Roseivirga sp. BDSF3-8: one gene and its partner. The protein of the gene in region 1 interacts with the protein of each later gene in a pairwise test. Links are inferred from orthologs where the notes say so. Each region holds a gene or a part of one and is shown on either strand. Other genes may lie near its edges. The genes, in order: ftsA and AB9P05_RS09755.

Region 1 (10,321 bases):
CCAGTTGGGCCCATCCCTCCGGACCATTACCAATATAAGAGAAGCTGCTGCTCGTCCACTCGTTAACTTCACCCTCGCGCGTCTCAGCAAATTTTGTACGCCAGTAATAAACCGTACTATCTTCAGTTACCGGCAGATTCATATCCATAAAGGCGAGTTGCTCACCGGTCACCGTTTCGCGAACCTTTAACTGGCTGTTGAAATTACTGCTGGTATCTATTTCAAAAATAAACCCCCTGCTATCGGCCTCAATAGCCCCCGACTGAGTAATCAGGCGCACCTGTTGCTCGTTTACAATAGCATAAGGGTTTGGCAAAAGATTAAGCGTACCCCTGCGAGGAATAAACACCTCATATACAAGGTCATTATTATTTTCATTAAGCTCGCTGATCTGGTCCTCCGCGTCGATGCTCACCTCAAAGCGGTTAGTTCCAAAGTTATTCGTTTGCGAGGCATCCACCTCTATATACAGAGTATCGGAATAGAAAAGCGGGCTGAAGGTGTATTCTTCCACAGGTAAACGAGTGTTGTCGCTCAGGGTACGGGTTACCTGTACATTTAGTGAGTCAGCTACCGCCCGGCCGTAGTTATGTGCCGGCACAGCAAGCACAAATGATTCATCATCTGCAAAAACCCCATCTCCCCCTTCAGAAGTCACAAAGGCCTGATCACCCTCCAGGTGATAGTCCGGAGAGGAGGCACCGAATATCCGGTAGGCAGGGTCACCCTGCAATACAATCTGCTGAACCTGAGCCCTTGCCTGCTCCAGGGGAGGGGCAAGCCTTAAAAAGCGACTGCTCACCTCTTTTTTTACATCCCCGATGCCCTTATGGCGGAACGCTTCGTCGGTAAATGCCACCTGGTAGAAAATGTCACTGTATAACCTGAGCAGGCTGGCGTAGCCCAGGTCACTATGAGCCATAAAGGCCATAGCCCCTTTATCCTTGGCCTGCAGCCAGTCTTCACCAAAGGTATAGTTAGTATTAAAGATATCACCCGCCTCACATCCATTGACCAGAAATACCGGGTACTTGCCCTTATTATTATAGCCAAGAACAGGATCTGTCACATACCCGATTTCAATATCAGTAACCGCCGGTGCTGAGTGTCCGAAAAAGGTCACCATACCCAGCCCTTTATTCACCTCATCAGATATATTGATGGCCTCAACCGTATTATTCGTTTTTTTACTGATGGTCGTTACCCTCCCTCCTAGGAAAGTACCCTCGGCAATGTCCTCAAACTGCTTTACGTAGTCCAGAAATATTGATTGCTCCTCATCGATACCACCGCTCAGATGCAATATGTCCTTACGCCACAAAAAAGCGTAGGGCTTCGCTTCCATCTCCCTAACCTTATCGAGGTAATGCGCCACCTCAGCGGGGCTGTTAGCATTCAGCCGGCCCGTAGGAATGGCTGCTTCCACCGTCGTGCTGCCAAGCCCTGCCGAAAAAGCATCATCAGAACCGGGTGAACCCGCAGTGGGCACAAACTCCCTCCTTTGGTACAATGCTGGCTCATCACGGTAAAAGATTCTTCTGCCCTGGCTCCGGTAGAAGGTATGCCAGTTCATGGATTTACCGACGATGAACAGATACCTCGGATCAGAGTTTTCGTAGAGGTATTTTACAAACCGGAATATAGCAACCGGCGTGCGCTCTCCATAGCTAAAGGCATTGTACAGATCATTGATATCTGCCACCAATACCTTATGCCCACCACCCTCGGGTGATTGCCTGTATGAGGCATAAGCTTCTATGACATCCCCGTATGATCCTCCCGGTTGCATCAGATCTTTGTGGGTAAGGATAATAAAACCCGCAGTACTGAGGTCGTACACAGGAAAGCTCACCTTCTTCAGCACAGGAACTTTATATCCGGGCCCGGAGCTAAGTATCCTGCGTCCGTTTTCAGTTTGCCTGATCACCGCATTGAACGAACTGTTTTGGTCGTTCAGTCCTATACGGCTTATGTTATGAGGATCCGTAATATCAAATAACCTGACCCCGGTAGGGCTGCTGCCTACTGAAAGGTAACTTTTACCATTGGCATCAGCAGGCAAATTGAATACATAACTATCCCTGCCTGCCATATCAGGTTGCTGAGGCATCACCACCTCAATATAGGAGACCCCAATAAAGTCACCAACGGTAGAGTTGACCCGGACAGTCACCTGAAGGCTTCCCCCTGAAAAATCCGAACGGCTCAGGTCAGTTTCATAAAGATGGCTTCCATAGCCCGTAAAAGTAGTATTTCCGCTGCTATTACCTGCCCTGATGGTCACATCGTGTGGATTGCTGGACTTTCCCAGCATTTTCACCCGCAACTTAGGAACAGGTCCGCCGCCGGCAGGAGCATGCAGGGAAGGGATGGTATAAGTGAAGGACTGACCGTTACCTATTGAATTGGCCTGCCACCCTTCTCCATCATCAAATACTGTAAGCAAGGTACGACCCGTGGTATTTTCAGGATAATGAACACCAAAGTTGTAAAACTCATGGTAGCTCTCCACCACCCTGTGGCTATGATATGCCACAGGAGGCAAACCTGCCGTATTATTTTCCTTATAGTAAGGCATACGCCGCCCATTTTCCGGCAAGAGGCTATAAGTCAGAAAATAAGCAGTGGTATCAGAATAGAGGTTAAAGTCAGGGTTCGCCTGGGATGCCTCGTTTTTATAGAGCTCTGTATCAAGTGTGCCATCATTCTTCCTCCCGTAAAACTCTACGTAATCAGATGGATCAAGGCGGGCATCTTCCTGACCCTGTACATGGATAGCAACCTCCTCACCACGGTGATACAGCCTGATCCGGCGGGGATCTGTCCCCAAAGGAAAACCCACCTGCATCAGGTCGTTATACGTAATGCGATGAATGCCATCAGCAGCAGTACTTACCTTAAAGTATTGCTGGTTAGGGTCTATCCACTCATTACCATACTGCCTCCCTAGCACTACACCTCCTATGAGACACAGAAACCAGGTTATGCCTAATGCCTTTACTTTGCCCATACTTTATACTCAATGCCGGAATCTGTACCCGGTAATTGCTTATCTATCTATTCAAAAAACGTGTCAGCCATAATAGACAGGTGATACCATCTTCACTAATTGCTGCTGCAGACACACAATTTCTTTACAAATATACCTCCTGCATCGTTCCGGTGCACAGATAATTAAAAAACCGGACCCTCCGCAGCATAAAGGCGCCACAGCCGGTCCGGCATTTAATAACGTCATCTTTTCTAAAAAAAATCTGGCAATTGACAGAATCTTAGTCCGTCTGTAAGGATATCAGCTCTTCCATGATTTTTTTCATACCAGGCTCTGCCCCCATCGCTGCTTTGATGACCTCCTCTACCGTTACTTTCCTTATCTTCTCAGGCGTACATAGGTCTGTAATTACCGACAACGCAAAAACCGGAAGCCCCATATGCCTCGCTACGATATTTTCAGGTACAGTAGACATGCCCACCGCATCAGCCCCTATGGTTCGCAGGTACTTGTACTCTGCCCTAGTCTCCAGGTTAGGGCCGGGTACTGCCACATAAACACCTTCATGAGCCCTTATACTGTACTTCGCAGCTATTTCCAGTCCCTTATCGATCATGGTCCGGTCATAAGGATCACTCATATCCGGGAAGCGGACACCAAATTCATCCTCATTAGGCCCCGTCAGCGGATTTTCAGGCTGCAGGTTAATGTGGTCATTGATGATCATAATATCGCTGATGTTATAATCAGGACTCAGCCCACCAGCCGCATTAGAGATAAATAGCCTGCGTATACCCAGTAGTTTCATGACCCGTACAGGGAAGGTCACCTGCTGCATCGTATAGCCTTCATAATAATGAAAGCGCCCTTGCATCACTACAAGCTTATGGCCATTAAGCACACCAAAGATAAGTTTGCCACTATGACTCTCCACTGTGGAAACAGGAAAGTGAGGAATGTCTTCGTATGATATACTGTGATAGATATCAATATCATCAAGAAGCCTTCCCAGGCCGGTGCCCAGCACTACCCCCGTATCAGGAACAAAAGAGCCTGTTTGGTTCTGTAAAAATTCTGTGGCTTCACGGGCTTCTTTAAGCAGCATATTCCTTATATCGTTATTGTAATTTCTTAAAAACTGTGAACCAACCCCTTGGTTTGGAACAGGACTCAAATATACGGCTGAGTGATCACTTTGTAAATGATCCGGGACATAATTGCCAACCCGGTTGCCCCACCACTGAAATTGTACAAAATAGAGAAACTAAAATTTTACATGTACGTACACATAAGCAGAGTAACAAGAATCTGAAGTTATGAAAACTATTGAATATAAATCCGATACGAGGGGAGCAGCAAACCACGGCTGGCTCAATGCGAAACACACCTTCAGTTTTGCCAACTACTATGATCCTTCGCGCATGCACTTCGGAGCCCTTAGAGTATTCAATGATGATATCGTTCAGGGAGGCACGGGCTTTGGAAAGCATCCGCACGATAATATGGAGATTGTCACCCTGGTGCTGGATGGAAGGCTTCGTCACAAAGACAGCACAGGCCACGAGGGCGTAATATCCCCCGGTGAAGTGCAGTTTATGAGCGCCGGCACAGGCGTATATCACTCAGAGATGAATGCGTCGGAAAAGGAGCAGGTAAATTTGCTGCAAACCTGGGTGTTTCCTAAAAAAAGAGACATAGAGCCACGCTATGGTCAGAAGAAGTTTGATTTTGAAGGTCAAAAAAACAGCCTCGTGGAAGTAGTATCACCTGACGGGAACGCTCCCTCACTTACCCTGAATCAGGATGCGTGGTACCATGTGGGTTACTTTGATAAGCAGACAGAATTAAGCTATGAACTGCATGGTTCAGGCAATGGAGTCTTTGCCTTTGTCATAGAAGGTCAAGCTGAAATTGCAGGCAAAAAGCTGGAAAAACGTGACGCACTAGGAGTCTCTGAAACTAATGACATTCTACTGAAGGTAAGCGAGAATACCAGACTATTGCTTATTGAAGTTCCAATGAAGTTTTAACCCAATGCTAAAACCGGATGGGTCCGGCCTGGATAGGCCCGGCCTGGATGGGTCCGGCCTGGATAGGCCCGGCCTGGATGGGCCCGGCCTGGATAGGCCAGTCTCATCCGGTTTACCAAAAAAAAACAGCAGAATCTCAGGGAATATTAGGTCAGAAAATCGTTTATGGTAATATGAATGCTACACCATTTTTTGAACTGGGGAATGAAAAGAGGATGAAGAAGAATATACTATTCCTTGTATTACTGGCATTTTCAGTAACCGCTATTTTTTTAAATTTTAACACCCCTGAGAATAGCCGGAGCTCAGATTTCCGGCACATGTCCTTCACAGGATTGTTTCAAGAAGACTCATATCAGGTAGACGCTGAGGCATCAGAAGTAAAATGGACAGGCCGTAAACTAACAGGCAACCATACAGGCACTGTCAAAATTAAGTCCGGCAATCTCAATGTGGATGGTGATAAGCTTGAAGGGGGCATGTTTATCATTGACATGACTAGCATGGAGAATGAAGACATAGAAGACCCAGACTCCCGCGCCAAGCTAATGGGCCATCTCAGAAGTGAAGACTTTTTTGGTACCGCCACCCATCCCGAAGCAAAACTGGTAATTACCAATGTCACATATGAGGAAGAAACGGAACAGTATCGGGTAACGGGAGACCTGACCATAAAAGGCAAAACAAACAGCATCACCTTTCCTGCCGGGCTGAGCAATAATGGCAACACAGTGACCGCCTCTGCAGATATAACGTTTGACCGGACCAAGTGGGATGTACGCTACGGCTCAGGCAGTATATTTAAAAGTCTCGGAGATAAAGCAATCTACGATGATGTGGATATCTCCGTAAGATTAGTGGCCCGGCAATAATTCCAATACTTACCATTCCCCTTTATTTACCCCTCTAAATATAGTATTCCTCTACCGGAAACCTGCCCGGTAGGTTTTTTTCCATAGATCACTTTTACTTCTATAGTCTCCCCCCTAAACCCGCTAAGAAAAAGCGTCCTTACTATTTTATTTTCAGGAAAAAATATACTGCCTTAAATTAGCGGCATGTACACCATTATCTCAGGAACCAACCGCAATAACTCAGTATCGGCAAAGGTAAGTGAAATGTATCGTGATATACTTAAGGATCACGGCATTGAGGCCAATATTATCTACCTCACAGACCTCCCGGATGACTTCCTTTTTTCTGCCCTTTACGAGAATACAGGCAAACACAAAAAATTTAATGAGTTCACCAAGGTGGTAAACGAATCTGAGAAATTCGTATTTGTAGTCGCCGAATACAACGGCTCCTTCCCCGGCGTACTCAAGGCTTTTATTGATGGCCTGGACTATCAGTCCAGTCTTAAAAACAAAAAATGCGCCCTGGTAGGAATATCGGCAGGAGACCAGGGGGGAGGTTTAGCCCTTAGCCACCTGACCGATATCCTTAATTACCTGGGCATGCATGTACTCGCTCTCAAACCCCGCATGGGAAAGATTGGGAGCGCGTTGACAGAGAACAAAATTACAAACCCTCTTTACAAAGATTTGCTATTAACGCAGGCTGAACAGCTAATCGGTTTTTAGCCCCATCAGTCCACATTATCGTGCAGGAAACGGTTGTTTCCCAGTATCTCGTTATCATCGTTCAGGTTAAACCGGGACACCTGGCTTTCACTTGAGTGGGGAGGTTCGCTAAGGCGCACATTCCTTCTCAGGTAAGCAGGTACTTCCAGTTTTTCTCTGAATTTTTCTGTGTTGTTCTCTTTTGCGGGCATCCCGTGCGAAAGCCCTTTAAGCCGCTGCACACGCTCCCGTGCCTGGTCAGCCAGACGGCGGCGTTTCATCTCCAGGTAGTCCTCATCAGCCTGGGTATTCTCCACCTTCTCATCATCGCGTGAGTGGTCAGACTCTTCGATGATCTCATACTCCTCTCCCAGCTCTATAAAGTTGCGGGGCTCAGGCTGAGACTCCTGTCCGGCTTCAGCCCTGGCGTCTCTGCCAGACTCGTCTGCCGATGCACGGGGTGAATCAAACGTATAGGTGCTCCCTGTTCTTGGCCGCTCTTCCGCCTGAGCAGAAGATGAAGTGGACGCTTTCTCCGCTTTTTCTTCCTCAAAAAGACTGATCTGCTTATTGCTCTCCAGGTCATAGACCTTACGGCCCGCGTTAGCCCCCTGGTCATCACTGCGGTAGTCACTGTCAAAGCCCGTAGCAATCACCGTAACACGCAGGCTATGACCCAGATCCGTATCTATACCGTGACCGAATATTACCTCAGCATCGTCACCCGCTTTATCCTGGATGTATTCAGTGATCTCCGTAAGCTCATCCATCTGAAGTTCAGCCTCTTCACCGGACATGATACTAAGCAGGATTTTCTGAGCACCATGTATGTCCTTGTTATTAAGAAGCGGAGAAGCAAGAGCCTCTTCGGCAGCACGCAGGGCACGGCCGTCTCCATCAGTTTGAGAGGAGCCCATTACAGCGGCACCGGCCTCTTTCATTACTGTTTTAACGTCCTCAAAGTCAACGTTAACGTAGCCGGGCACAGTAATGATTTCAGCGATGCCTTTAGCAGCAGTAGTGAGCACGTTATCAGCCTGGGCAAAGGCACTGCTGATCGAGAGGTTCCCGAAGATCTCCCTCAACTTATCATTGAGAATGACCAGTACGGTATCGCAGTTCTCTCTCAGCTCACGAATACCCAACTCCGCTGCTTTCATTTTTTTTCTTCCTTCAAATCCGAAAGGAGCCGTTACAATACCCACAGTCAGGATATCAAGTTCACGGGCCACCTTGGAAATGACCGGTGCCGCACCCGTACCGGTACCACCACCCATACCAGCAGTGATGAATACCATTTTGGTGTTTTCGCTCAACAGGTCGCGAATGTCTTCCTTGCTTTCCAGCGCGGCATTTTTTCCCTTTTCAGGATTGGCTCCGGCTCCCAGACCTTCCGTCAGGTGAGTGCCTATTTGCAGTCTGTTAGGTACAGGACTGCTTTTCAGAGCCTGGGCATCGGTATTACAGACGATAAATTCTACGTCTTTGATACCTTGGTTATACATGTGGTTGACGGCGTTACTGCCACCGCCACCTACGCCGATCACTTTTATAATGGATTTGTGATGATCTGGCAGGTCGAATTGATAGCTATTCTCTGTCATGTCTTCGAATTAGGTTTGTCTGTTCAGGACTGTCTATGCATTTAAGGTTTAGTAATCCCGGAGCAGGTATTTAACCTCCTTACCTGGTCCCGGGACGTTTTTTTACGATTAATATTCTTCGTCTATATCGTCAGTAAGCAGCTCCTTGGTCTTATCCAGTATGCGCTTGAAGAAGTCTCCTCCCCCGCTGCGCGCACGTGCCCGTGTATTTTCCCCTACGCTGGACTTACGCTCCTGGTAGCGGTTCTCACGCTCATCTACCGAGCGGAATCCGGTTAGTACCAGGCCTACGGATGTGGCATACATAGGGCTCTTAACCAGTTCCAGCTTAGTCTTACCCAGGTGTTCGTTAGGGTAGCCTATACGCGCATCCATTCCCGTCATGTACTCAAACAGGTGCTTCACAAAGTTAAGCTGTGAGCCACCTCCTGTGATGACCAGTCCCCCGGCAAGCTTGTTCTCATAGCCACTGGTGATGATCTCACTGTGTACATGCTCGATAATTTCCTCCATACGAGCCTCAATGATGTGAGAAAGGTTGCGTACGCTGATCTCTTTAGGAGGCCGGTTACGCAGACCGGGTATACTTACGATCTCATTAGGGCTGGCCTCTTCAGCTATAGCCTTACCAAACTTGGTCTTGAGCAGTTCCGCCTGGTGTTGCATTACCATGCAGCCCTGCTTGATATCTGAAGTAAGGATATTGCCTCCGAAAGGAATAACTGCGGTATGACGGATGATATTTTCATGGAAGATCGCAATATCAGTCGTACCACCTCCTATATCTACCAGGCATATACCAGCCTCTTTCTCCTCATCACTAAGCACGGCAAGGCTGGAAGCAAGGGGCTCCAGTATGAGGTTCTCCACCTCAAGGCCCGCCCTCTTCACACACTTATGAATGTTATTGATAGCGTTTGTCTGTGCCGTGATGATATGGAAATCCGCCTCCAGTTTCACACCAGACATACCCACAGGGTCCCGGATACCCTCCTCATAATCCACGATATAATCCTGTGGCATCACATGAATGATCTCGCTGCCGGGAGGTATCACTATACGATACATGTCCTGGTTCAGGCGATTTACGTCTTCCACCGTAATCTCATCATCCGTACTGGCACGCGTAATACTGCCGTGGTGAATAGAGCTTCTGATGTGCTGACCGGCAATGCCGACATTGACCACTTTGATGTCAATGCCTGAGGTACTCTCGGCCTCGGCTATGGCCTTTTCGATCGCGGTTACCGTGCGATCGATGTTGGTAACGATGCCACGAATGACTCCGTCTGAGACAGCCTTGCCCATGCCCAGTACTTCCAGCTTGCCAAACTCGTTTTTCCGGCCCACGATCGCGCAGATCTTAGTGGTACCGATATCTAGTCCGACTACTATTTTTTCCTGTTGCATAAATTGTTAGGTATTGATTGAGTGACTGTGGTAGCTGCGATTCTACGGCAAGCCCTCTTTTTATTCACAAACTATTTGATTCTCGTACTTAAGACTCACTCGCTCGTAGTGATTCCATCCTTTACGGGGCAGTACGTCTTTATAGAAAATCCGCAACTTTTTCAGCTTCTGGCGGTATCCGGCTGCGGTCCCGAATTCCACTATTTGCTTCGTTACCTGAGGATAAAGTATCATCTCTCCCTCACGGTCAATTTCCAGCCCGGCTACCTGCGCCACCCAAAACGGGTCGCGGTCAATATAGCTGAGCATATCCACCAGCTCTTTACCGGTTTCAGTATCGAGCTTCTTCACGATCAGTTCAGTGACCCCGCTTCCCGTAATCACCGGCACCCGGGCAGTAAAACGGGCACTTACCGGAAGCAACTCACCATCTGCACTGATGTAGGCATCCGGGCCGTCAGCCCGCATAAGCCGGGCAAGCGGTCTGTTCTGCTGTACCCTGATCACCAGGTTACCCTTCAGGTCCTTGTATACCTGAGCATCCTTCACAAAATCATGTGTTCTGATCTGCGCCTCCAGGTCTTTAAGCTTCACATTTTCCAGGCTGACACCAGTATTCAGCTGCCCCTCACCATTCTGGATAAGCGCATGTACATCCGCCTCCTCCACAAAATAGTTATCGTAGGCCTTATCTATCTCCACGAAAATGTTGTTCACCGTAGT
Region 2 (10,488 bases), 880 kb from region 1 along the record:
CCTATGGCCAGATACATGTACTCGGGGCCTACCCACAGGGTAAGAATAAAGAGTGCGAGCCCGATAAAGCCGGCAATAAGTACCCAGGGGGTAAGGCCTTCGCGGTATAGCACAAACACGAAGGAGCCAAACACGAGGGCGGTACCGGCATCTCCCTGTATGACGATAAGGGCCATGGGAAGGAGGATGATACCGCAGAGTACGAGGAAGTCCTTATCGAGGCGATCGAACTTCATGGAGCGCTGTGAAATAAATTTTGCCACAGCCAGGGCGGTGGCAAACTTAGCAAACTCTGAGGGCTGGAGGCCGAAGGGGCCAATGCGTATCCAGGATTTGGCTCCGGAAATAACGGGTCCTATGCCGAGTACAGCGACCAAAAGCAGAATAACAAGGGCATAGAAGCCGTAGGCAAAGTGATCGTAGAACTTGAAGTCAATGATAAATATGGCGATGCCGGCGATAAGGGCTACGGCCATAAAGAGTAGCTGCTTACCGGAGTTCATCTCCAGGCTGAATATCTTATGGACGTCTTCGGCATTATACTCGACGGCATAGATATTGAGCCAGCCGAATATGACGAGGCCGAAATAGATCATGACGGTGACCCAATCGACATTAGAAAATATATTACCCTCTCTCCTCAAGTCTGTCTGTATCTGATTTTATTAAAGAAAATCTCCTTTGAGTACGTAATCTTCTATGTAAGGCCGGTCGGTACCGCCTTTGATGTATTTCTCGATCATGAGTGATGCAATGGCGGCAGCGGAACGGGCTCCCTGTCCTGCATTTTCGACGTACACGGCAATGGCAATTTTGGGGTCATTGCGGGGGGCAAATGCCATAAAGCCGGAGTGGTCTTCGCCATGGGGGTTCTGTACGGTACTGGTTTTCCCACACACCTCAATATCTTTTAGTTTGGCCCTGTACTGTCCGGTACCATGGGTGATTACCTGTGCCATGCCCTGCACGACCATCTCGTAATGCTCGGGGTCTATACCGGCATAGTTCTTTTCTTTGTACTCATCGAGTACGTGATTGGTGGTGCCAATGCTCTTTACGAGGTGGGGGCTGTAGTAATAGCCTCTGTTTGCGATAAGGGCGGCGAGGTTGGCCATTTGCAAGGGGGTGATGAGCATCTCTCCCTGGCCTATACTGAGTGAGTAAATGTTGGAGAACTTCCAGCGGCCTTCGCCATAGATGTTGTTATAGTAGGAAGGACCGGGTATGTAGCCGGACTTGGCATTTGGTATGTCTACCTGTGGCTTAACGCCGAGGCCAAAGTTATGTACATACTCCTGCCACTTCTCCAGGCCTATTTCTGTGTCTTTGTAGGTGTTGTCACTGACGTTCTGATTGAGGACGCGGCGAAATACTTTTACAAAGTAGTTGTTACTGGAGTTCTGTATGGCCTTTGGCACATCGTAGTAGCCTGTGGGGGCGTGATCACCTATGAGGGAGCCGTCACAGTATATTTTTTCGGTAGCGGTAATTACGCCTTCCTGCAGGGCAATAAGTGACTGCACGCACTTGAACATGGAGCCGGGAGGGTAGGTAGCCATGAGGGCCCTGTTAAACAGGGGCGCGAGTGTATCGCGCTGCAGGGCTCCGAAGTTTTTACCATAATTTTTACCTGAGAGCAGGTTAGGATCGTAGGTAGGGGCTGAGATAATAGCGAGTATCTCACCGGTGGCAGGCTCGATGGCTACGATGCTGCCTACTTTACCGGCCATAAGTTTCTCGCCATATTTCTGCAGCTCGAGGTCTATGGTGGTAACGAGGTTTTCTCCGGGAATGGCGAGGGTGTCGAAGCGGCCTTCTTCGAGGCTGCCGACCTCACGGCCGAGTGCATTCTTAACCTTATACTTTACGCCTCTTTTACCCCTGAGAAAGGGCTCATAGGACTTCTCTATGCCGCTGTGGCCCAGGTAGTCTCCTGAGCGGTAATATTTAGATGAATCGGCTGCGAGCATGGGGCCGGATATCTCGGCAATGTAGCCGAGTGCATTGGCCATGACGGGGTGCTTATAGGCCCTGGCGGTCCGTGGTTCTATATAAAAGCCATTGAAGTCTACGAGGGCATCCTGTAGCCTGGCAAATTTTTCGTGTGAGATCTGCTTTTCGAAGAGATAAGGAAGCCTGTACCGTTTTGAAACGATGGCGTCTTCCATGCGCCTGACATACTCTTCTTTGGTTATTCCGAGGAGGTTGCAGAAGCGGGCGGTATCTATCCCCTTGGTCTTTATGGGTGTGGCATAAAGGTCATAGAGGGGGGTGTTGTAGGCAATGAGTTCACCGTTGCGATCGGTGATGAGACCACGATAGGGGTGCTGGGTAACCTTAAGCTTAAGGTTATTCTCGGCTTTTAGCTTTAGCTCATCGTTCAGTACCTGAAGGGCAAAGAGCCTTCCCAGGAAAATCAGCCCGATGAGCAGAAATACTGCCATGACCACTATGTGACGGTTCTCGTTCATATAACAGACCTACGTGATGAGTAGAACAAATACTGAAATACGACCAGCATAGTAAAGGTGAGGAGTGTACTTGCCACTACTTTGCTAAGCGTAAAAAAGAATAAGTGAAAACTCCCTACTTCCACGTAAAAGAGGATAAGATGGTGTACGAATGAAAGGGCAATGGCATAGGTTGCAAACCATTGGCTTCCCAGCAGCTTGAGCCGGGGTGTTGACACGTTCTCGTACCCTCCCCGTGGTGTGATCAGATTGATCCAGTAAGGCCTCAGATACATCATGAACACAGAGGCGGCGGCATGAATTCCCAAACTGTCGTAAAAAATATCTACGACCAGGCCGCAGATAAAGCCGAGCAGCATGGCGGGAAGGCGCCCTATGTCAAAAGGCAGCATGAGGAGGGCACCAATATAGATGAAGCAGAAGGCGGTGTCGAAGAGCACCACATTCCTGAATATGAGCACCTGCAGCAGCAGGTAGGCGGCAAAAGCCAGCAGATGTCCTATAAGGCGGGCTCCATTCATGGGGTAATGGCTACATTTTCTATACTGTCTCTTTCTTCTTTCATTTTATTCTCCACCACGTAGACGTATGACAGGTTGCCAAAGTCGGTGGAGAGCCTGAGTTTGATATCGTAAAAAGAGGCGTCTTCTCTGAGCTTTACTTCTTCGACAATTCCGACAAGTACGCCGCCGGGATAGACGGCATTATATCCGGAGGTAATGATGGTATCGCCTTGCATTACACTCTCTGAGCGTGGAATAAATTTCAGCTCTGCGGTAGAGGCGTCTTTGCCTGGCCATGAGGTGCTGCCAAAGTAGCCGGTACGGCGTACCTGGCTGCTTATGAGCATATCATTATGCAATACGCTAATTACGGTGGCGAAATTCTCAGATACGGCCTTTACGCGGCCAACTACGCCTCCGGGCCCTATGACGCCCATGCCGGCTTTGATGCTATCTTTTTCCCCCTTATTAAGGGTGAGGTAGTTATTATACCTCCGGGTGCTGTTATTAATGACCCTGGCAGGGATGTATTGGTAGTCTTCCAGAAGCACGGTTTTGCGGAAGATGTTGCCGGCGGTATCGGCGACATCTTCAAGTACATCGAGCTCTGCCCTAAGGCGGGCATTCTCTGCGGCGAGTTCCTTATTGGCCTCCTTGAGGGAGAGGTACCCGGTAATACCGGACTGTGTCTCGAGCAGATTGCCTACAAGGGCATTGGAGGAATTAAAAAAGGCGGCGCCCTGGTAGTTGTTATTCCGAACTATGAGGTAGGTGCATACCAATTCCAGCAATATGAAAATAAAGAACGCGCGATAACGGTATATTACCTTTAATAATGACCGCATTTACTCCTTAGGTCATCAGTACTGCCTTGTATGAATCGAGGTTCTTAAGTGCAAGGCCTGTGCCTCTCACTACGGCTCTCAAAGGATCCTCTGCTACGTGAATAGGTAGCTTAGTCTTAAGGGCGAGCCTCTTGTCCAGGCCTCTTAGCAAGGCACCTCCACCGGTAAGGTGAATACCGTTATCGTATATATCTGCAGAAAGCTCGGGAGGTGATATCTCGAGGGCTTTGAGCACGGCTTCTTCTATCTTGGAAATGGATTTGTCGATGGCGAAGGCGATCTCGCTGTAGCTGATCTTGATTACCTTGGGTATGCCTGTCATGAGGTCGCGCCCACGGATCTCGTAGTCTTCGGGGGCATCATCGAGTTCGGTAAGGGCTGAGCCTACTTCCATTTTGACCTTTTCGGCAGAGCGCTCACCGATAAGCAGGTTATGCTGGCGGCGCATGTAGTCGAGTATGTCTTTGTTAAAGGTATCTCCGGCGACGCGTATGGACTGGTCGCAGACAATACCACTGAGGGCAATCACGGCGATCTCGGTGGTACCCCCGCCTATGTCTACGATCATGGACCCTACGGGCCTTTCTATGTCAATGCCTATCCCTACAGCAGCGGCAAGGGGCTCATGGATCATGTATACTTCCTTAGCCCCGGCATGTTCGGCGGAGTCACGCACGGCACGTTTTTCCACTTCGGTAATACCGGAGGGAATGCATATGACCATGCGATGGCTGGAGGGGAACATTTTTTTCTTGCCGTTGTCGATCATCTTGATCATCCCTCTGATCATGTGCTCGGCCGCATGGAAATCTGCAATCACGCCGTCCTTAAGCGGGCGGATGGTTTTGATATTTTCATGCGTTTTTTCATGCATCTGCATGGCCTCTCTGCCTATGGCAAGGACCTTGGAAGTGGTACGGTCGATTGCAATGATCGACGGCTCGTCCACTACAATCTTATCTTTATGTATGATCAACGTATTCGCTGTTCCCAGGTCGATCGCTATATCACTGGAGAAAAAGTCAAACAATCCCATTTCGTATTTCCCTTAGCTTTAGGGCATAACAAATTTTATTTCCCCGAAAGTTACTAATTACAAATGTCTCTGAGCGTGTGGCGTGCCTTTTTTTCAATGTTTGAAATGGCGCACCCCGGTAAATACCATGGCCATGTTGTTTCTGTCACAAAAACCAATGGAATCTTCATCTCTTATGCTACCTCCGGGCTGTACTACCGCGGTGATGCCTGCCTCATGTGCGATCTGCACACAGTCGGAAAAAGGGAAGAAGGCATCGGAGGCCATAACGGCACCCTTAAGATCAAAACCAAAGTTTCTGGCCTTTTCTATGGCTTGCTTAAGGGCATCGACGCGTGAGGTCTGCCCTACGCCACTGGCGAGCAACTGGCCCTTTTTAGCCAGCACAATGGTATTGCTCTTAGTATGCTTTGCAATTTTTGCAGCGAACACGAGCGCCTGGGCTTCATTTTCGTCAACCTTACGTTCAGTCACTGCATTAAAATCATCGGTACTCTCACTACTAAGGTCACGATCCTGAACAATAGTTCCGTTAAGAATACTCTTATGCTGTTTCTTAGTTTCCAGCCCTTTATGTTGCTGCAAAAGAACGCGGTTCTTCTTGCCCCTGAGTATTTGGAGGGCGTCGTCGTCAAAGCCGGGGGCGATTAAAACCTCGAAAAATAACTTATGTAATTCCTCTGCGGAATCTTTATCAATTTTGGCATTGCTGACGAGGACTCCGCCGAAGGCTGAAACGGGATCAGCGGCGAGTGCATTGGTGTAGGCTTCCTTAACGGTGCTTCCGTGGGCCACTCCGCAGGCATTGGTATGCTTGAGTATGGCAAAGGTGGTGGTGTCAGGAAACTCCTCTATCAGGGAGACGGCTGCATCTATGTCTACGAGGTTGTTATAGCTAAGCTCTTTCCCGTTAAGCTGTGAGAACATGTCCTCCAGGCGGCCGTAAAATATGCCTTGCTGGTGGGGGTTTTCTCCGTAGCGGAGTACGCGGCTGGTGCGCTGGCTGTTCTTGAAGCGGGGGAGCTTATCTCCTTCGTTGAAGTAGTTGAAGATGGCGGTGTCGTAGTGACTGGAGATGTCAAATGCCCTGGCAGCGAGGTATTTTCTATCCTCAATGCTGGTGTGGCAGTTCTTTTCTTCAAGGATGGTCTGGAGCTCGGCATACTGCTCGCGTGAGCTTACTATGGTGACATCTTTGAAGTTTTTGGCGGCGGCGCGGATGAGTGATATGCCTCCGATATCTATTTTCTCGATGATGTCCTGTTCTGCGGCTCCGGACGATACTGTCTCCTCAAAGGGGTAGAGGTCTACGATGACGAGGTCTATCAGAGGTAGCTCATAGGTATTGATGTGCTGGGTGTCCTCCTGGTGGTCTCTTCTGGCAAGTATGCCGCCGAATACTTTGGGGTGCAGGGTCTTGACTCTGCCGCCGAGTATGGAGGGGTAGTCGGTGATGTCTTCGACAGCCGTAACCTTAATGCCCAGGTCCTCTATAAAGGAGCGGGTGCCACCGGTACTGAAAATTTGTACTCCGGCAGCATCGAGTAGCTTTACAATAGGCTCCAGATTGTCTTTATAATAGACAGAAATTAAGGCGGATTGTATTTTTTTTAGAGACATGGTCGGGGAGTTTTGTCAGGGCGTAAAACTAGAAATTTTTATAAATTATTCTCAATGTAAGTCTGTATGACTTGAGGATAATGGCGATGTTCCAGCGCCAGCACCTTAGCGGCGATGTCTTCGGGCGCATCGGCGGGCTCAAGGTCGGTAGTGGCCTGAAAGAGTACCTTGCCTTCATCATACTTTTCATTTACGAGGTGTATGGTCATGCCGGACACGGCCTCGGCGGCTTCTTTTACGGCGCGGTGTACATTCATGCCGTACATGCCTTTACCGCCGTACTTGGGCAGGAGGGCGGGGTGAATGTTGACAATCCTGTCGGGATAGGCGCTGGTGAGGGAGTGGGGTACCAGCCATAGAAAGCCTGCGAGGGCTATGAAGTCTATTTTAAACTCCCGGAGCAGGTCGAGCACCCGGCCGTTCTCGTAGAGGTCTTCCCTGGTGAAGGAGAGGGCGGGTATGCGCATGTCTTTAGCATGCTGCATAACGGGGGCGTTGGGCTTATTGCTCAGGAGCAGGGTGACACTAATTTCAGGATGGTCTTTGAAGTGTTCGAATATCTTCCGGGCATTGGAGCCTGAACCGGAGGCAAATACGGCGATCTTATGCATACAGCGGATCGGGTTTGGTCATCATTAATCAGCTATTAAAAAAATATCATGCTCAGTATACCGCTTAGCATCAATAGCTTGCAGTAGGTACTGAGTGTACCGAAGGCGCGCCTGGTATCGGCATACACGAGCTTGTATACGAATAGGGTAATGGGCACGATCAGTAATAGAAAGTATATATTGAGCACAGTGTTTTGCAGATAGGAGGCCATGTAAAAAAGAATGAATATAAAGAGGCCACAGAGGACATAGAGGAAGCTTTTGGTCTTTCTCATGCCCCAGACTATGGGGAGGGTCTTACAGCCGAAGCTTCTGTCGCCGCGTACGTCTTCAAGGTCTTTGATGATCTCTCTTACGAGGGTGATGGAAAAGGCGTATATGGCGTAGGTGGTGATGAGAAAGGGGTGATAGGGGTAGTGAACGGCTATGACGAGGAGGCTGGCTGCGGTGAGGAGTGCCACGGTGAAGTTGCCGACAAAGGCAATGCGCTTGAGCTGATTGCTGTATAGCCAGAGGAGGAAGCTGGAGGTAAGGTGTATGAGGCCTATCTGCCAGGAGACGAGTATGGCCATAGCGACTCCGGCAAAATTGAGTATGGTATGGGCGAGCATGGCTTTGCGCCTGGTGAGGCCTTTGCCTATGACTACCTTATCGGGCTTATTGATGTAATCGATCTTGACATCATAGTAATCGTTTATGATGTAGCCTGCGGCTGCGATGCAAATGGTGCTGAGTGAGATAAGGAAGAGGTCGGGATCGAGGAGGTAGCGCTTCCACTGTGGGGGCTCGCCTGCGAGAAAGAGGGCGGCCATGTACTGGGTAAGGACTATGATGCCGAGGTTCTGCACGCGAATGAGGCGCGCGACCATGTGCCAGAAGCCCCGGAGCCCCGGGTCTGCAGGAGGCTCAGGGCCAAAGGATTTCCTCTGGTCGCTATGGGGGGCGGCCATAGGGGGGTGTGCCTTGGCGGTGGGGCTTTTTGTCACATTCAAAAATAGAGGTATGAAACGGACTACACCAACAAAAGCGGATGATTCTATTAAAAGTTTCTGGCTGGCTTACTCGTGGTGATGGGTATAGGTCTGCAGGATGTCTTCACTGATGAGCTTATACAGCCGGGCTTTATCGGGGCTTTGGTTAAGAAAGTCCATGTGTTTGGCAATAGTTTGCCGGTCACCGCGGCGGGCAGGGCCGGTCTGGGCCTTTTCGGGGGAGATCTCGAGGCTATTATTAAGCGTTTCCCGTATGAGGGGCTTAAGCATGTCGAGTTTGAGGTCCTGGCCCTGGAGTATCTCGGCACTGGCGCGTAGCATGTGGTTGGTGAAATTACAGGCAAAGACAGCGGCTACATGAAGACTGAGGCGGTCACGGCTCTCTACGCGGTAGACTTTCTTACTGATGGAGTGGGCCATATTGATAAGGTATTCCTCAGCCTCCTCATTAGTGGCCTCAATGCACACGGGTATGCCTTCGAAGTTCACATCCTTTTCCTTTGAGAATGTCTGTATGGGGTAAAATACTCCCCTGGCCCAGGCACCGGGATGGTCAAGGACATCTATACTAAGAGCGCCGGAAGTATGGGCAAGCAGGGCGCGCTCAGGTAATATGAGGCGGCTGACGAGCTCGGGGACGGCGTCGTCGCTGCTGGCAATGAGAAATATGCGGGCGGTGCTTTCGCTGAAGTCAAGGGACTCTACAGGGGTGGCGGATTCGAGCCTGGTGGCAAGCTTTTCTGCATTCCTGATATCTCTGCTATATACTTCACGGACTACATGGCCTAGCCGCTCAAATGCGGGGGCGACATGCCAGGCAAGGTTGCCTGCGCCGATAATGGTGAGTTCGTACTTTCCTGCCATAAGTGGTAGTTGTTTTAAAAAATGACACAGTGGACTCTAAAAAAAGAGGCCTCAATATAATGAATGAATTTTGAAGGAGGGAATGGGGGAATGATTGAGTAATAGAGTTACAGAGTAATTGAGTGGGGTGGGTAATGAATGAATTTTGAATGAGGGAATGATGGGATTGTTGAGTAATTGAGTTGGAGAGACGTAGATTGATGGGGATGAGGATGGCAGGGTAGTTAATGAGTGAATGATTGAGTAACAGAATAATAGAGTAATTGAGTGGGGGGTTTTGAGTTTTGAGTGTTGAGTGTTGAGTTGGGGGCGGTAGATGGATGGGTTGGTGGATGGCTGAGAAGTTAATGAGTGAATTTTGAATGAGGGAATGAGTGAATGATTGAGTAATAGAATAATAGAGTAATTGAGGGGGGTGGGTAATGATGGAATTGATGAGTAATAGAGTGGTGAGTATTTAGTGGTGATCAATAGTTATTGAATGAGGGGGGCGGCGTTGAAGTGGATGAGGATGGTGCCTTTTTTGTCGGGGTGCATGGTGAAGGAGATGCTGCCGCGCTGGAGGGACATGATGTGGCGGGCGGCGGCTGCGGCGGTCTCGGGGGACTCGGCACGTGGATTGGTGTGGCGCAGGAGGTCGGTGCTGTTGAGCAACTCGAAGTTATGGGGGGTAAGAAGACATGGCTGGCAGTCTATCTGTAAGGCAGGGCTTTCAGGGTGGCTGTCAGGTATGCTGAAGGCGATATGGCCCCCGGCCGCGGTGATGCGTATAAGCTGGAAAAGCAGGGAACGGATGAGGAGGCCGGTAAGGAAGGGGTCGGCCATGGGCCGGGGGACATCCCGGGGGGTGGCGGTTATGGTCACTTTATGCCGGGTGGTATAGCTGGCAAGGGCGTCCACGCTAGTATTTAGCAGGGCATAGAGGTCCAGAGGAGCGGGCTCTGCCTGAATGAGGATGCGCTGGGCGTATAGCCAGTCGAGGGACTGGAGTAGCTGGCTTTCATATTGCCTGAACTGTTGGGCAAGGCCGGTCAGGGTATCTCCTACCCTGCTGTCGTGGGTAAGCTTCTCGAGCTGATGGCAGGCGGCATCAAAGCTACGCCGGACGGGGCGAAACTGAAGATCCAATAGAATGGTCTCTATCCGGCTGATGTCTGTAAACCGCCTGACTTCTTTGTGCTCTTTATGATAGGAGGCGTATTTCTCTCTGACCTTTTGGCGCATGGTGATGAGGTCTGCGGCTATATCAAATACGAGGTCGTTCTTCCTGCCTTTGTTAAGCACTTTGCGTACGTAGCTGACATTGAACCCGGTGATGCGGGCGATCTCTTTAATGTCACCATGTCCGACAAGTCTTTCCTGGAGGCTGGTGGTATCACTCATTATTACTGTGCTCTGTTATTATTTATCTGCTGCGGGCCAAAGGTGCTTTAGGGGGACCGGCAGCCAAAAGGCCACATCTACGACCCACATAAAAGCAACAACTAATTGCCATATGTGAATTAATGAATATTAATGTTGCGTGAAAAATAAATGAGGCGCATAT

Evidence for each region.
Region 2: the proteins of ftsA (region 1) and AB9P05_RS09755 interact in binary tests that used the Escherichia coli proteins (3 or more experiments, as listed by UniProt). The link is inferred for Roseivirga sp. BDSF3-8 from one-to-one orthologs.

What each region holds. Positions count from the first base shown.
Region 1 is NZ_JBGNFV010000001.1:3,238,063-3,248,383, reverse strand. What follows is about bases 7,448-10,275. They hold ftsA (cell division protein FtsA), read right to left. Parts: upstream 9,599-10,275; coding sequence 8,297-9,598; downstream 7,448-8,296. Other genes in these bases: AB9P05_RS13570 (cell division protein FtsQ/DivIB), read right to left, coding at 9,659-10,275; ftsZ (cell division protein FtsZ), read right to left, coding at 7,448-8,188. Outside these bases: AB9P05_RS13605 (C25 family cysteine peptidase), read right to left, coding at 1-3,010; AB9P05_RS13600 (purine-nucleoside phosphorylase), read right to left, coding at 3,273-4,097; AB9P05_RS13595 (pirin family protein), read left to right, coding at 4,309-5,022; AB9P05_RS13590 (YceI family protein), read left to right, coding at 5,238-5,894; AB9P05_RS13585 (NADPH-dependent FMN reductase), read left to right, coding at 6,081-6,605; more of ftsZ, read right to left, coding at 6,611-7,447; more of AB9P05_RS13570, read right to left, coding at 10,276-10,321. UniProt on the Escherichia coli protein: Essential cell division protein that assists in the assembly of the Z ring. May serve as the principal membrane anchor for the Z ring.
Region 2 is NZ_JBGNFV010000001.1:2,357,464-2,367,951, reverse strand. What follows is about bases 2,842-5,836. They hold AB9P05_RS09755 (rod shape-determining protein), read right to left. Parts: upstream 4,856-5,836; coding sequence 3,827-4,855; downstream 2,842-3,826. Other genes in these bases: purH (bifunctional phosphoribosylaminoimidazolecarboxamide formyltransferase/IMP cyclohydrolase), read right to left, coding at 4,949-5,836; mreC (rod shape-determining protein MreC), read right to left, coding at 2,989-3,819; AB9P05_RS09765 (Rod shape-determining protein MreD), read right to left, coding at 2,842-2,992. Outside these bases: rod shape-determining protein RodA, read right to left, coding at 1-644; mrdA (penicillin-binding protein 2), read right to left, coding at 666-2,471; more of AB9P05_RS09765, read right to left, coding at 2,468-2,841; more of purH, read right to left, coding at 5,837-6,475; AB9P05_RS09745 (phosphoribosylglycinamide formyltransferase), read right to left, coding at 6,514-7,086; AB9P05_RS09740 (geranylgeranylglycerol-phosphate geranylgeranyltransferase), read right to left, coding at 7,122-8,072; AB9P05_RS09735 (Rossmann-like and DUF2520 domain-containing protein), read right to left, coding at 8,145-8,942; AB9P05_RS09730 (hypothetical protein), read right to left, coding at 9,417-10,325. UniProt on the Escherichia coli protein: Forms membrane-associated dynamic filaments that are essential for cell shape determination. Acts by regulating cell wall synthesis and cell elongation, and thus cell shape.